One region of the Paenibacillus gansuensis genome, then DNA from elsewhere that is predicted to be linked to it. Evidence: predicted binding sites of a transcription regulator. Region 1 holds the regulator's gene; the other holds the start of a gene.

What was found. The regulator LexA, encoded in region 1, represses DNA repair genes until DNA is damaged. The targets are predictions, from matches to a motif close to CGAACATATGTTCG.
Region 2: the regulator LexA is predicted to act here: its motif matches at 2,784-2,797, upstream of recA (recombinase RecA).

Annotation. Positions count from the first base shown of each region.
Region 1 is NZ_JBHUME010000005.1:587,764-593,467, forward strand. Features, by position in the region: gene ACFSUF_RS06820 (MerR family transcriptional regulator) at 47-457, shown strand; gene glnA (type I glutamate--ammonia ligase) at 488-1,816, shown strand; gene lexA (transcriptional repressor LexA) at 1,890-2,516, opposite strand; gene ACFSUF_RS06835 (LysM peptidoglycan-binding domain-containing protein) at 2,704-3,111, shown strand; gene ACFSUF_RS06840 (DUF896 domain-containing protein) at 3,257-3,445, shown strand; gene ACFSUF_RS06845 (hypothetical protein) at 3,465-3,977, shown strand; gene ACFSUF_RS06850 (HAD family hydrolase) at 3,998-4,792, shown strand; gene ACFSUF_RS06855 (1,2-dihydroxy-3-keto-5-methylthiopentene dioxygenase) at 4,850-5,392, opposite strand; gene metH (methionine synthase) at 5,566-5,704, shown strand, end outside.
Region 2 is NZ_JBHUME010000007.1:817,873-823,576, forward strand. Features, by position in the region: gene rimO (30S ribosomal protein S12 methylthiotransferase RimO) at 1-686, shown strand, start outside; gene pgsA (CDP-diacylglycerol--glycerol-3-phosphate 3-phosphatidyltransferase) at 683-1,261, shown strand; gene ACFSUF_RS11630 (competence/damage-inducible protein A) at 1,352-2,602, shown strand; gene recA (recombinase RecA) at 2,867-3,919, shown strand; gene ACFSUF_RS11640 (regulatory protein RecX) at 3,998-4,783, shown strand; gene rny (ribonuclease Y) at 5,121-5,704, shown strand, end outside.

The DNA.
Region 1 (5,704 bases):
GCGGTTACAATGGAAGTATCTTATTCCATTGGAAGGTTGATGATTTATGACTGACGATATTCGTAGGAATATGGCCTTGTTCCCAATCGGGATCGTCATGAAGCTCACGGATTTGACCGCAAGGCAGATCCGCTACTACGAGCAGCATGAACTGATTGTGCCAGCACGTACTGCCGGGAATCAGCGTCTTTTCTCGTTCAATGACGTGGAACGGCTCTTGGAGATTAAAGCCCTGATTGAGAAGGGCGTCAACATCGCTGGCATTAAACAGGTAATGCTGCCGGTTTCCAGGGAATCGGAAGATGCTACAGTGTTGAACGAACAGACCGAAGTGAAGCGTAAAGAGCTTTCAGAATCGCAGCTTCACCGTATGTTGAAACAAGACTTGCTGCAAGGCAACCGAAGAGGCAAAGTTTCTCTCATCCAAGGCGAACTATCCAGATTTTTTCAGCGTTAATCCATACTATTGTAGAGGAGAGATTTTCGAATGGGTTTCACTAAAGAGGATATTCTTCGCATTGCTAAGGAACAGAACGTGCGTTTCATCCGTCTCCAATTTACGGACTTGCTGGGTACGATCAAGAACGTAGAGATTCCTGTAAGCCAACTGGAGAAAGCGCTTGATAATAAGATGATGTTTGACGGTTCTTCTATTGAAGGTTATGTGCGTATCGAGGAATCGGATATGTATCTTTACCCTGATCTGGATACATGGGTAATTTTCCCATGGGTAACCCAGAATCGTGTAGCCCGTCTGATTTGTGATATTTATATGCCTGACGGCACACCTTTTGCCGGGGATCCGCGCGGTATTTTGAAGCGCTCCTTGAAAGAAGCTGAAGAAATGGGATATACCGCTATGAACGTAGGTCCTGAACCGGAGTTCTTCCTGTTCAAGACGGACGAGAAGGGGAATCCGACGATGGAATTGAACGACCAAGGCGGTTATTTTGACTTAGCCCCTACGGATCTTGGCGAGAACTGCCGCCGTGAGATCGTTCTTGTTCTTGAGGAGATGGGCTTCGAGATCGAAGCATCCCATCATGAAGTAGCTCCCGGACAACATGAAATCGACTTTAAATATGCGGATGCGATACGCGCAGCCGACCAGATCCAAACTTTTAAACTGGTTGTAAAGACGATTGCCAGACAGCATGGGCTTCACGCCACCTTTATGCCGAAGCCGTTATTCGGTATGAACGGTTCCGGAATGCACTGTCACCAGTCCCTATTCCGCGGCAAGGAGAACGCTTTCTATGACGAGAGCGATAAACTTGGCCTAAGCGTGGAAGCACGCCAGTATATGGCTGGGGTATTGAAGCATGCACGTGCTTTTGCAGCGATCACCAACCCGACTGTTAACTCTTACAAGCGTCTCGTGCCAGGTTACGAGGCACCATGTTACGTAGCTTGGTCTGCGTCCAACCGCAGCCCGATGATCCGGATTCCGGCATCCCGGGGCTTAAGCACGAGGATTGAAGTCCGCAATCCTGACCCTACTGCCAATCCTTACCTTGCTCTTGCCGTAATGTTGAAATCAGGCCTGGACGGCATCAAAAATAAGCTTGCTCTGCCTGCCCCTACGGACCGTAACATTTATGTTATGACGGAAGAAGAGCGTATTGAAGACGGTATTCCGACACTGCCTTATTCCCTTAAGGAAGCTTTGGGCGAGCTGCTTCGGGACGATGTCATTTGCGATGCGCTTGGGGAACATGCTCTAGCACACTTTTATGAACTGAAAGAAATCGAATGGGATATGTACCGTACGCAAATCCACCAGTGGGAACGCGATCAATATATTACATTGTTCTAATTCATACAGTAATGAAAGAAGCTCCCGGATCATTGGATCCGGGAGCTTCTTAAATTTTCAATTAAAAGTAACTTTAGTGGATATCTCTGAATAGGCCAATGACTCTGCCAAGGATCGTGACGTGATTGAGAAGGATAGGGGATAAGGCCGAATTCTCAGGCTGTAAGCGAATATGATCCCGTTCCTTATAAAAGCGTTTCACAGTAGCCTCGTCATCTTCGGTCATCGCTACGACGATGTCTCCGTTGTTCGCAGTCTGCTGCTGGCGTACGATGACATAGTCTCCGTCGTGAATGCCTGCTTCAATCATACTGTCTCCGATGACATTCAGCATAAATACGGTCTGATCGCCTACGAAATGGCTTGGCAGCGGAAAATAGTCTTCAATATTCTCTGTGGCCGTAATAGGAACTCCGGCGGTTACCTTACCTACCAAAGGAACTCTGGCCACGGAAAGAGGGAACACGTTCGAAGATTCGTCGCCGGTGCCGCCGAGGATTTCAATGGCTCTCGGTTTCGTCGGGTCGCGGCGGATCATGCCTTTCTTCTCGAGCCTGTCCAGATGGCCATGGACCGTAGAACTCGAAGCCAGTCCAACCGCTTCGCCGATCTCTCTAACGGAAGGAGGGTATCCCTTGTCCCTCACTTCATTCTTTATGAAATCTAAGATCGCCATCTGGCGATTCGAAATCTTCGACACATCGATCACTCCAATTCGGAAATTCGGTTAGGGAAATTATAGCACAGAACCGGAGTTCGTACAAACATAAGTTCGAGTTTCCTGAAATAATATGGGAACAAATGTTTTCTTTAGGCCTTGACTCAAACATGTGTTCGTGTTATCTTGAATATAACAAGTGCGAACAAATGTTTGGAGGAGATCCATTATGCAAGCCTACTATACATACACAAACACAACTTCTGCCTCATCCGCGAACGCCCGCAAGTCGTTATCAACCCACGGTATCCGTCCCAAGGAAGCTGCATTCCGTATTAACGGGAAGAGATTTATGGTGTTTCTGTTACTGTTCGTATTCTGTTCGTCTTTCGGCATAATTCTTCAGGCGAACGGAGAACGTGAAGATATCAGCCCGCAGCAAGTTTCCGTCGTGAATCCGGCTCCGGCAATCATTTATGTCGATACAGGCGAGTCTTTATGGTCCATTGCACAAGATCACGCTTCCGATGGGCAGAGTGTGCGTTCGTATATTGCTTCGATCAAGAAGCTGAATGGGCTGCACAGCAGTCTGCTGCAGGAAGGCCAGGCATTGAAGCTGCCGGCAGCTTCAAAATAAAAATACATGTCATGTACTCCGGTATGCCTTTCTACGGCTGCCGGTTTTTTCTATTTCCGAAAATTCCGGTAACAATGAAGGCTGCTTCTTGACTTTACATATGCTCCATGTCAAAGTAAATATGATATGGACAGGAGGATATGACATGGATGAAATTGTATTGAGAATTAATGAACTTTCCCGAAAACAAAAAAGCGTGGGGCTTACACCTGAAGAGGCTGCAGAGCAGAAAGAGCTTCGCGCTAAATATATTAATGCTTTCAAGCAGTCGCTGCGAAACCAGCTGGATAATATTACGCTGGTAGACGGTGACGACGAGCAAATTAAACACTAAGTGATGGGTGGGTTCAGGCATGTCCCGTAAGTGGGAACGTATGGTTCAGAAGAACACGAAAGTAACGAACAAAGTAAGAGCGAAACAGGGAAAGCTATCGATTTCGAATTCACCTGGATCCGCGTCTGAAGTAAAGAGACACACCGGCCGCAGTTTTCTTCTTCCGATCGGGTGTGCGGTTATCGCGATATTTTTTGCGATCGCATTTGCAGTCCAGCAAGGGGCGATGTACTGGTTCACAGTAATCAGTTACCTGCTTCTGGCAGTCGTTTTCTATTTCCGCAAACCGTATCTTGCCATCGGCAAAGACTATATCTCGACGCGCAAGTTCGGCGGGGACCGGAAAATGTATGCAGCTGGTTTGGAGAAAATCGTGGCACAGCCGGGCTATGTTGTTGTTCATCTGAAACATAGTAAGAGCAACTGGGTGTTTTCCAGAGTGTTTAACCGTTATGATACGGACAAGATGGCGGCGGACTTGCAGACATTTGCGAAACAGCATGCCGTTCCTTTTGAAGAGAAGGCTAACTAATCGGGGAGAGATGAGAAAGCATGGCGATTAAAGCAGTTCTGTTTGATCTGGATGATACATTGCTTTGGGACGACCGCAGTGTGAAGGAAGCCTTCGAGACGGTATGTAAAGAGGCGGAACGCAAGTTTGGCGTTCATGCCGGGGCATTGGAGGAAGCGGTCCGCAAGGAAGCGAGGGAACTTTACGAATCCTACGAGACATTTCCATTCACCAAAATGATCGGAATTAATCCGTTTGAAGCGCTGTGGGGTAATTTTGCGGAAGGGGAACAAGAAGAGTTCCGAAAGCTGAATGTACTTGCTCCAACGTACCGCAGAGAAGCATGGATCCGCGGTTTGAAGCAGCTTGGTGTGGAAGATGCAGAGTCAGGCTCCGAATTAGCCGAGCTGTTCCATCAGACCCGCCGAAAGCTTCCGTATGTATACGAAGAAACTTACCGCGTGTTGGATAACCTGAAAAGAAAGTACAAGCTGCTCCTGCTTACTAACGGTTCGCCGGATCTCCAGAAGGAGAAGCTGGCTATGGTACCGCTGATGGCGCCGTATTTTGATCATATCATGATCTCCGGGGAATTTGGTGAGGGCAAGCCTGCAGAGTCCATTTTCCGGCATGCGGTCAAATTGCTCGGCATCGAACCGGATGAGGGGCTTATGGTAGGGGACAAGCTCACTACGGATATTCTAGGCTCCAACCGGATCGGGATGAAGAATGCTTGGATTAACCGTCATGGAATGAAGCGTACAGATGATATCGTTCCTGCATACGAAATATCTCATCTGGAAGAACTGTATGCAATTATCGACTCTCTTTCTTAAATCAAAGAACCCCTGGGCCGTCAGCCCAAGGGTTCTTTTTCTGATTCAAGATACAAATTACGCCTTCGTAAATTCAGGATCCGCAAAGGAATGCGCAATCCAGCCTTCCGTCTCGATAAACAGGCGTACCGCAACGATCTGGCGGTTCTCCATTAGCGTAAAGAAGTGTGGTTTATGCTCCGGTACGGAAATCACATCACCTGCAGTGAGCTCAACATCAAAGTACCCGACTTCAGGAGTTCCTTTAATGATGAAAATGCCCTTGCCGGCAACGATAGCGCGGACTTCATCCTCAGTATGCGTGTGAACGTCTTCGAATTTCTTAAGCAGTTCGTCCAAATTCGGGGTCGCATCGGACAGTGCAACAATGTCCCAAGTCTTATAACCGCGTCGTTCGGCCAAATCTGTAATTTCAGGTTGGTAGACCGAAAGGATCTCTTGTTTCTCTTCATCGGAAAGAACAAATTTCTCTTGAAGCGAAGCAGGCATCTTGCCAGCGTTCCAATGTTCATATAACACTTCCTGGGACTCCAGGAAGGAACGGACGTTCTCTTCTCCGGTGATGCGCTCATTTGTATTGCGAATGCGAATTTCTGCCATGTGATCTTCCTCCTAATTCCTAGCACTATAGTATGATTTACGAAGATTATAATACAGTTTTCTCATATTGTCGATGTGCAAGCCTAAATCGAGGTTCCAGTTTATTCTTTTCTAATGGTCTCCAATCTGATAGACTATACTTTAACGATTTTTCGGTAGAGGAGAGAACGGCCATGCAGAAACCAGCCCTGAAGGAACAGTTACAGAGAAAAATTATGATCCTCGACGGTGCGATGGGCACTATGATTCAGCAAGCGGATTTAAATGCGGACGACTTCGGCGGTGAAGACCTGGAGGGCTGTAATGAAATGC
Region 2 (5,704 bases), on a different contig from region 1:
TGCCGGTACTTATGAATAAAGTAAGCGAAGTACCGGGAATCGAGTGGGTGCGTCTTCATTATGCATACCCGGGATTCTTCTCGGATGAACTGATTGATGCTATCGCCTCCAATCCGAAAATCTGTAAATATATCGATATGCCTCTGCAGCATAGTGAGGATCGGATTTTGAAACGGATGCGCCGTCCCGGCAGACAGCGGGACACAAGAGAACTGGTTCGCAAAATTCGTGACCGTATTCCGGATGTTTCTTTGCGGACTTCGCTGATCGTCGGCTTTCCGGGTGAAACGGAAGAAGATTTCCACGCTTTAACGGAATTTGTCCGTGAGATGAAGTTTGACCGTCTTGGCGTCTTTACCTACTCTCAGGAAGAAGATACGCCAGCCGCCAGACTGCCGGACCAAGTGCCGGATGATGTAAAGGAATGGCGTGCCAACACACTGATGGAGATTCAGCGTGAAATTTCCAAAGAGGCCGGCGGCCGCTTCATCGGCAAAGAACTGGACGTGCTTGTCGAGCGTTACGACGGCCGAAGCGATGTTTACATAGGAAGATCGCAATACGACGCGCCGGAAGTGGACGGCGAAGTATTTATTACCCGATGCACCTCTGGCATAGGTGAAATTCAAAGGGTACGCATTACGCATTCTTTTGAATTCGACCTGTCCGGGGAGGGAATTGCGTGAACCTGCCTAACCGAATTACGCTAGCCCGTATTTTCCTCGTGCCGGTGATCATGTTTTTTCTATTGGTGAAAATTGATGTGAATCCGCTGACTTTCGGGGAGTTTAGTATCAGCTACAACCAGATCATTGCTACTTTGATTTTTATCATTGCTGCGGCTACCGACGGTCTGGACGGCTATATTGCCCGCAAGCGCAAAATTGTAACCAATCTCGGTAAACTGCTGGATCCTCTGGCTGATAAGCTTTTGGTCGCCGCGGTCCTCATCTCGCTGGTAGAAATGGACAAACTGGATGCATGGATTGCCATCGTTATTATTTCCAGAGAGTTCGCGGTAACGGGACTGCGCCAGGTCGCCTTGCTCGAAGGCTCCGTGGTGGCTGCCAGCGCCTGGGGGAAATGGAAGACAGCCATTCAGATTACCGCCATCATCGCGATCATGCTGAATAACTTTCCGTTTGCTTTCGTTCATTTCAGATTTGATCTTGTGGCGGCTTGGGCGGCTGCGATTATTACTATTTACTCAGGGATCGATTATTTCATCAAGAATAAGAGCGTTCTCAATTTTTCAAAATAAAACACGTTGTTTACAAAACAAGAGGAGTCTATTTACCGGAGGAACCGGATGGTACTCCTCTTATTTTTTGCCGGAAAGGGGCGCCATGTTGTGAAGGCTGAAATTATTGCAGTGGGAACGGAATTGCTGCTCGGGCAGATCGTTAATACAAACGCCCAGTTTATCGCTCAGGAATGTGCTAATAACGGCATACATGTTCATTACCAAACGGTAGTCGGCGACAATCCGGAGCGGATCCGGGCCGCAGTTGAAATTGCAAGAGGGAGAGCGGACGTTATTTTGTTTACGGGCGGACTCGGGCCTACGCAGGATGACTTAACCAAGGACGTCCTCGCCGGCATGCTTGGCAGGGAGCTCAAGGTTCATGAACCCTCGATGGATAAAATCAGAGAGTTATTTTCTTCCCGCGGGGCCCATATGGTCGAAAGTAACATAAGGCAGGCCCATTGGATCGAAGGCAGCGACCCGCTGGAGAATGAAACGGGGCTTGCTGTGGGCAATGCCTTAACGGCGGACGGCACACATTATGTGCTTCTGCCCGGTCCGCCGAAAGAGATGAAACCGATGTTTCTTCACCAGGCTTTGCCTTGGTTAAGGGGCCTGCTTGGCGAGGCGGTACCTCTGCATTCCAAAATGCTTAAGTTTGCCGGAATTGGCGAATCAGATCTGGAGAACCGTCTTATTGACCTGATTGAAGCACAAACGGACCCTACGATCGCACCGTATGCGAAAGAGGGGGAAGTATCGATCCGGGTTACTACAAGGGCGGGTAGCAAGGAGGAAGCGGAGGAGAAGATGGCTGCAGTTGTAGCCGAAATTTATTCCCGGCTAGGCAAACATATTTATGCTGACGAGGATATTCCGATTGAAACGGCGATTGTTCGAATTATGTCAGGCAAAGGATTAACCCTGGCTATGGCTGAAAGCTGCACAGGGGGCCTGCTCGGGGACCTGATTACGGCGAATCCCGGCAGTGCGGACGCGTTCCGCGGAGGGATTATCAGCTACTCCAACGAATTTAAGCACAAGCTGCTGAACGTTCCTCAGGAGTTCCTGGAAGGAGACGGTTGCCCCGGCGCTGTAAGCGAACCGACAGCTGCGGCGATGGCGGAGGGGATCCGGTCGTTCGCGGATTCAGACTACGCTTTGTCTATAACGGGAGTAGCCGGCCCCGGACCTTCCGAAGGCAAACCGGAAGGCTTGGTTTATATCGGGCTTGCCCAGCGCGGCAGAGAAACGGTGGTTGAACGGCTCCAGCTTGCCGGAAACCGGGAAAGCGTGAAGCTGAAAGCGGCCAAGAGAGCGTTATTTCTGTTGTGGTCGGCTTTGGTAGCCAAGTAGCTGTATTCATGGGTCCGCGGTTGTCGGACCAGCAGATTATAGGAAGATATGTTGCAGATTCTGCCAGTATATGTTAATCTTTAAATGTTGACGGAAGAACCGCAGCAAAGGACTCCTTTGTTGCGGTTTTTGTTTGTTTCATGACGTCAGCATCCGTATTGGCTTAGCCTTAGCAAAAAAGCGAATGTATGTTCGAAAAAATGCTTGGCAAGCGAACGGAAATAAGTTATCATATAAATATAACAAGAAGAGGAAGTGAGTTATTTGGCAGCAGATCGTAAAGCCGCATTAGAAGTAGCATTGCGCCAAATCGAGAAACAATTCGGTAAAGGCTCCATCATGAAACTCGGTGAATCCACACATATGCAGGTTGAAACCGTTCCTAGCGGTTCCCTAGCTTTAGATATTGCATTAGGTATCGGCGGTATGCCGAGAGGCAGAATTATTGAAGTGTACGGACCTGAATCGTCCGGTAAGACTACAGTAGCGCTCCATGCTATTGCCGAAGTACAGAGGCTTGGCGGCCAGGCGGCTTTTATTGACGCTGAGCACGCACTGGATCCACTGTATGCAAGCAAGCTTGGCGTTAACATCGACGAGCTGCTGCTGTCCCAGCCGGATACGGGAGAGCAAGCGCTGGAGATTGCAGAAGCGCTTGTACGAAGCGGTGCTGTTGAGATTATCGTTATCGACTCCGTTGCGGCATTGGTACCGAAAGCGGAAATCGAAGGCGACATGGGGGATTCCCACGTGGGTCTTCAAGCACGTCTGATGTCTCAGGCGCTGCGGAAGCTGTCCGGTGCGATCAGCAAGTCCAAGACGATTGCGATCTTTATCAACCAGCTGCGTGAGAAGGTCGGCGTCATGTTCGGCAACCCGGAAACCACACCGGGCGGACGCGCCCTGAAATTCTACTCTTCCGTCCGTCTGGAAGTGCGCCGAATCGAGACGATTAAGCAAGGTAACGATATGGTCGGTAACCGTACGAAGATTAAAGTCGTGAAGAACAAGGTGGCGCCTCCGTTCAAACAGGCTGAAATCGATATTATGTACGGAGAGGGAATCTCCAGGGAAGGCAGCATTATCGATATCGGTACGGAAATGGATATCGTGAACAAGAGCGGCGCTTGGTATTCTTACGAGAACGAGCGTCTTGGCCAGGGCCGGGAGAATGCGAAGCAATACTTGAAAGAGAACCCGCAAATTGCGGATGTTATCGAGAAGAAGATTCGGGATGCAAGCAACCTGACAGGCATGGTCGGAACTCCTTCCGTTGATGACGAAGATGAAGAAGAACTGCTGCTGTCCATGGAGTAAGACAGTGACGGAACCAGCCGCACCCTGCAATAGGGTGCGGCTTTTCTTTTAAACGCAAAGATAGACGGGAGGTTGAAGATGATGAAACCTAGAGGCAAAAGTGTGAATAAGAAGAAAACGATAGAAGCTTGGCTGGAAAAGCAAGAGACCATGCACATGGACGGCAGCAGCATTTTGCAGACTGGGGAGCAGGAAGAAGAACAGGCAGCCATGATAACTTCAGTGGAGAGGCAGAAGCGGAGTAAACACCGGTACAATATTCATGTAGGCGGTACGTATGCTTTTTCCGTTCATGAAGACATCATGATCAAGCACAGGCTGCTTAAAGGGGAAATGATCCCTTCTGAGAATTTTGAGCAGATTCTGCAGGATGAAGAACGCCATTCGGCATACTTTCAGGCTGTCCGTTTCATCAGTCACCGGCCAAGAACGGTAAAGGAGCTTCGGCTGAAATTGAAAGAGAAGGGATATGAGCCGGAGTTGATAGACTATGCCGTGGAACGTCTGAAAGAGCAGAAGTTTGTCGATGATAAACTGTTCGCCCAGCAGCTGGCCGAATCCCGTATCTATTCACAGAAGAAGGGACGGAATCTTGTACAGCAGGAGCTGGCGCAAAAAGGTGTACCGAAGGAACATATTCAAAGCGCATTGGAACGGGTTGACCCGGAAAGGGAACTGGCAAGTGCAATGGAACTTGGCCTCAAGAGATGGAAGCTTCTCTCCGGCAGCGGAACGGACAAGAGCAGGAAGTTATACGGCTTTTTGCTAAGAAGGGGTTACTCCTCCTCCCAAGTTCAAAAGGTGCTGCGGGCCTGTATAGATGGGGAAGCAGAGATGGAAGCGGATGAGATGTTTTTGGATTAATCCCATAAATCATTAATGGAATTAAAAATCATGGGACTAAAAGGAAGAACATACTAACATCGCTTGACAACTTCTTTCTCCAAAAGATAAAATAATCTTGTGCATTCATATTCTTGTGAATCAATTATTTTATGATAATGATTCCAGATTATACGCATCGCCAATTATTTGTATGAACCCGAAGATGTACGGGCACGGTACATGCTTCCCTGGCCGGCTTTACTGCCGGAAAGACGGCCTTGCAGCAACATTATCCAATGATTGCGAAACGGATTAAAAACCAAACAAAGATCCCCAAGCGTAAGCTTATGGAGAAATCAACGAGGAGGTGAGCAAGATGTGGTACATCTGGGTCCCGGTCGTACTCGTTGTTGGCGTTCTAGGCTTTGGGATCGGTTATTTTATCCGCAAATCCCTTGCAGAAGCTAAAATTTCTAGTGCTGAGCACGCTGCCGCGCAAATTGTGGAAAGCGCCAAGAAAGAAGCTGAAGCATTAAAGAAAGAAACGGTTCTTGAAGCTAAGGACGAAGTCCATAAGCTGAGAACCGAAGCTGAAAAAGACATTCGTGAACGTCGCAACGAAACACAACGACTGGAAAGACGACTGTTGCAAAAAGAGGAAACGCTGGATAAAAAATTGGATTCCTTAGAGCGCAAAGAAGAGCAAGTTGCCAACAAAGAGAAGCGTATCGAAGAAACACAGGCGCAAATCGACTTGCTTTATAAAGCCCAAGTTGCGGAATTGGAGCGTATTTCCGGTTTGACTACTGAGGAAGCGAAGAATATCATCATTTCCAATGTAGAGCAGGAAGTTCGTCATGAAACCGCTCAAATGATTAAGGAAATCGAGCAGAATGCGAAGGAAGACGCGGATAAGAAAGCCCGTGAAATCATCACTCTTGCGATCCAGCGGTGCGCAGC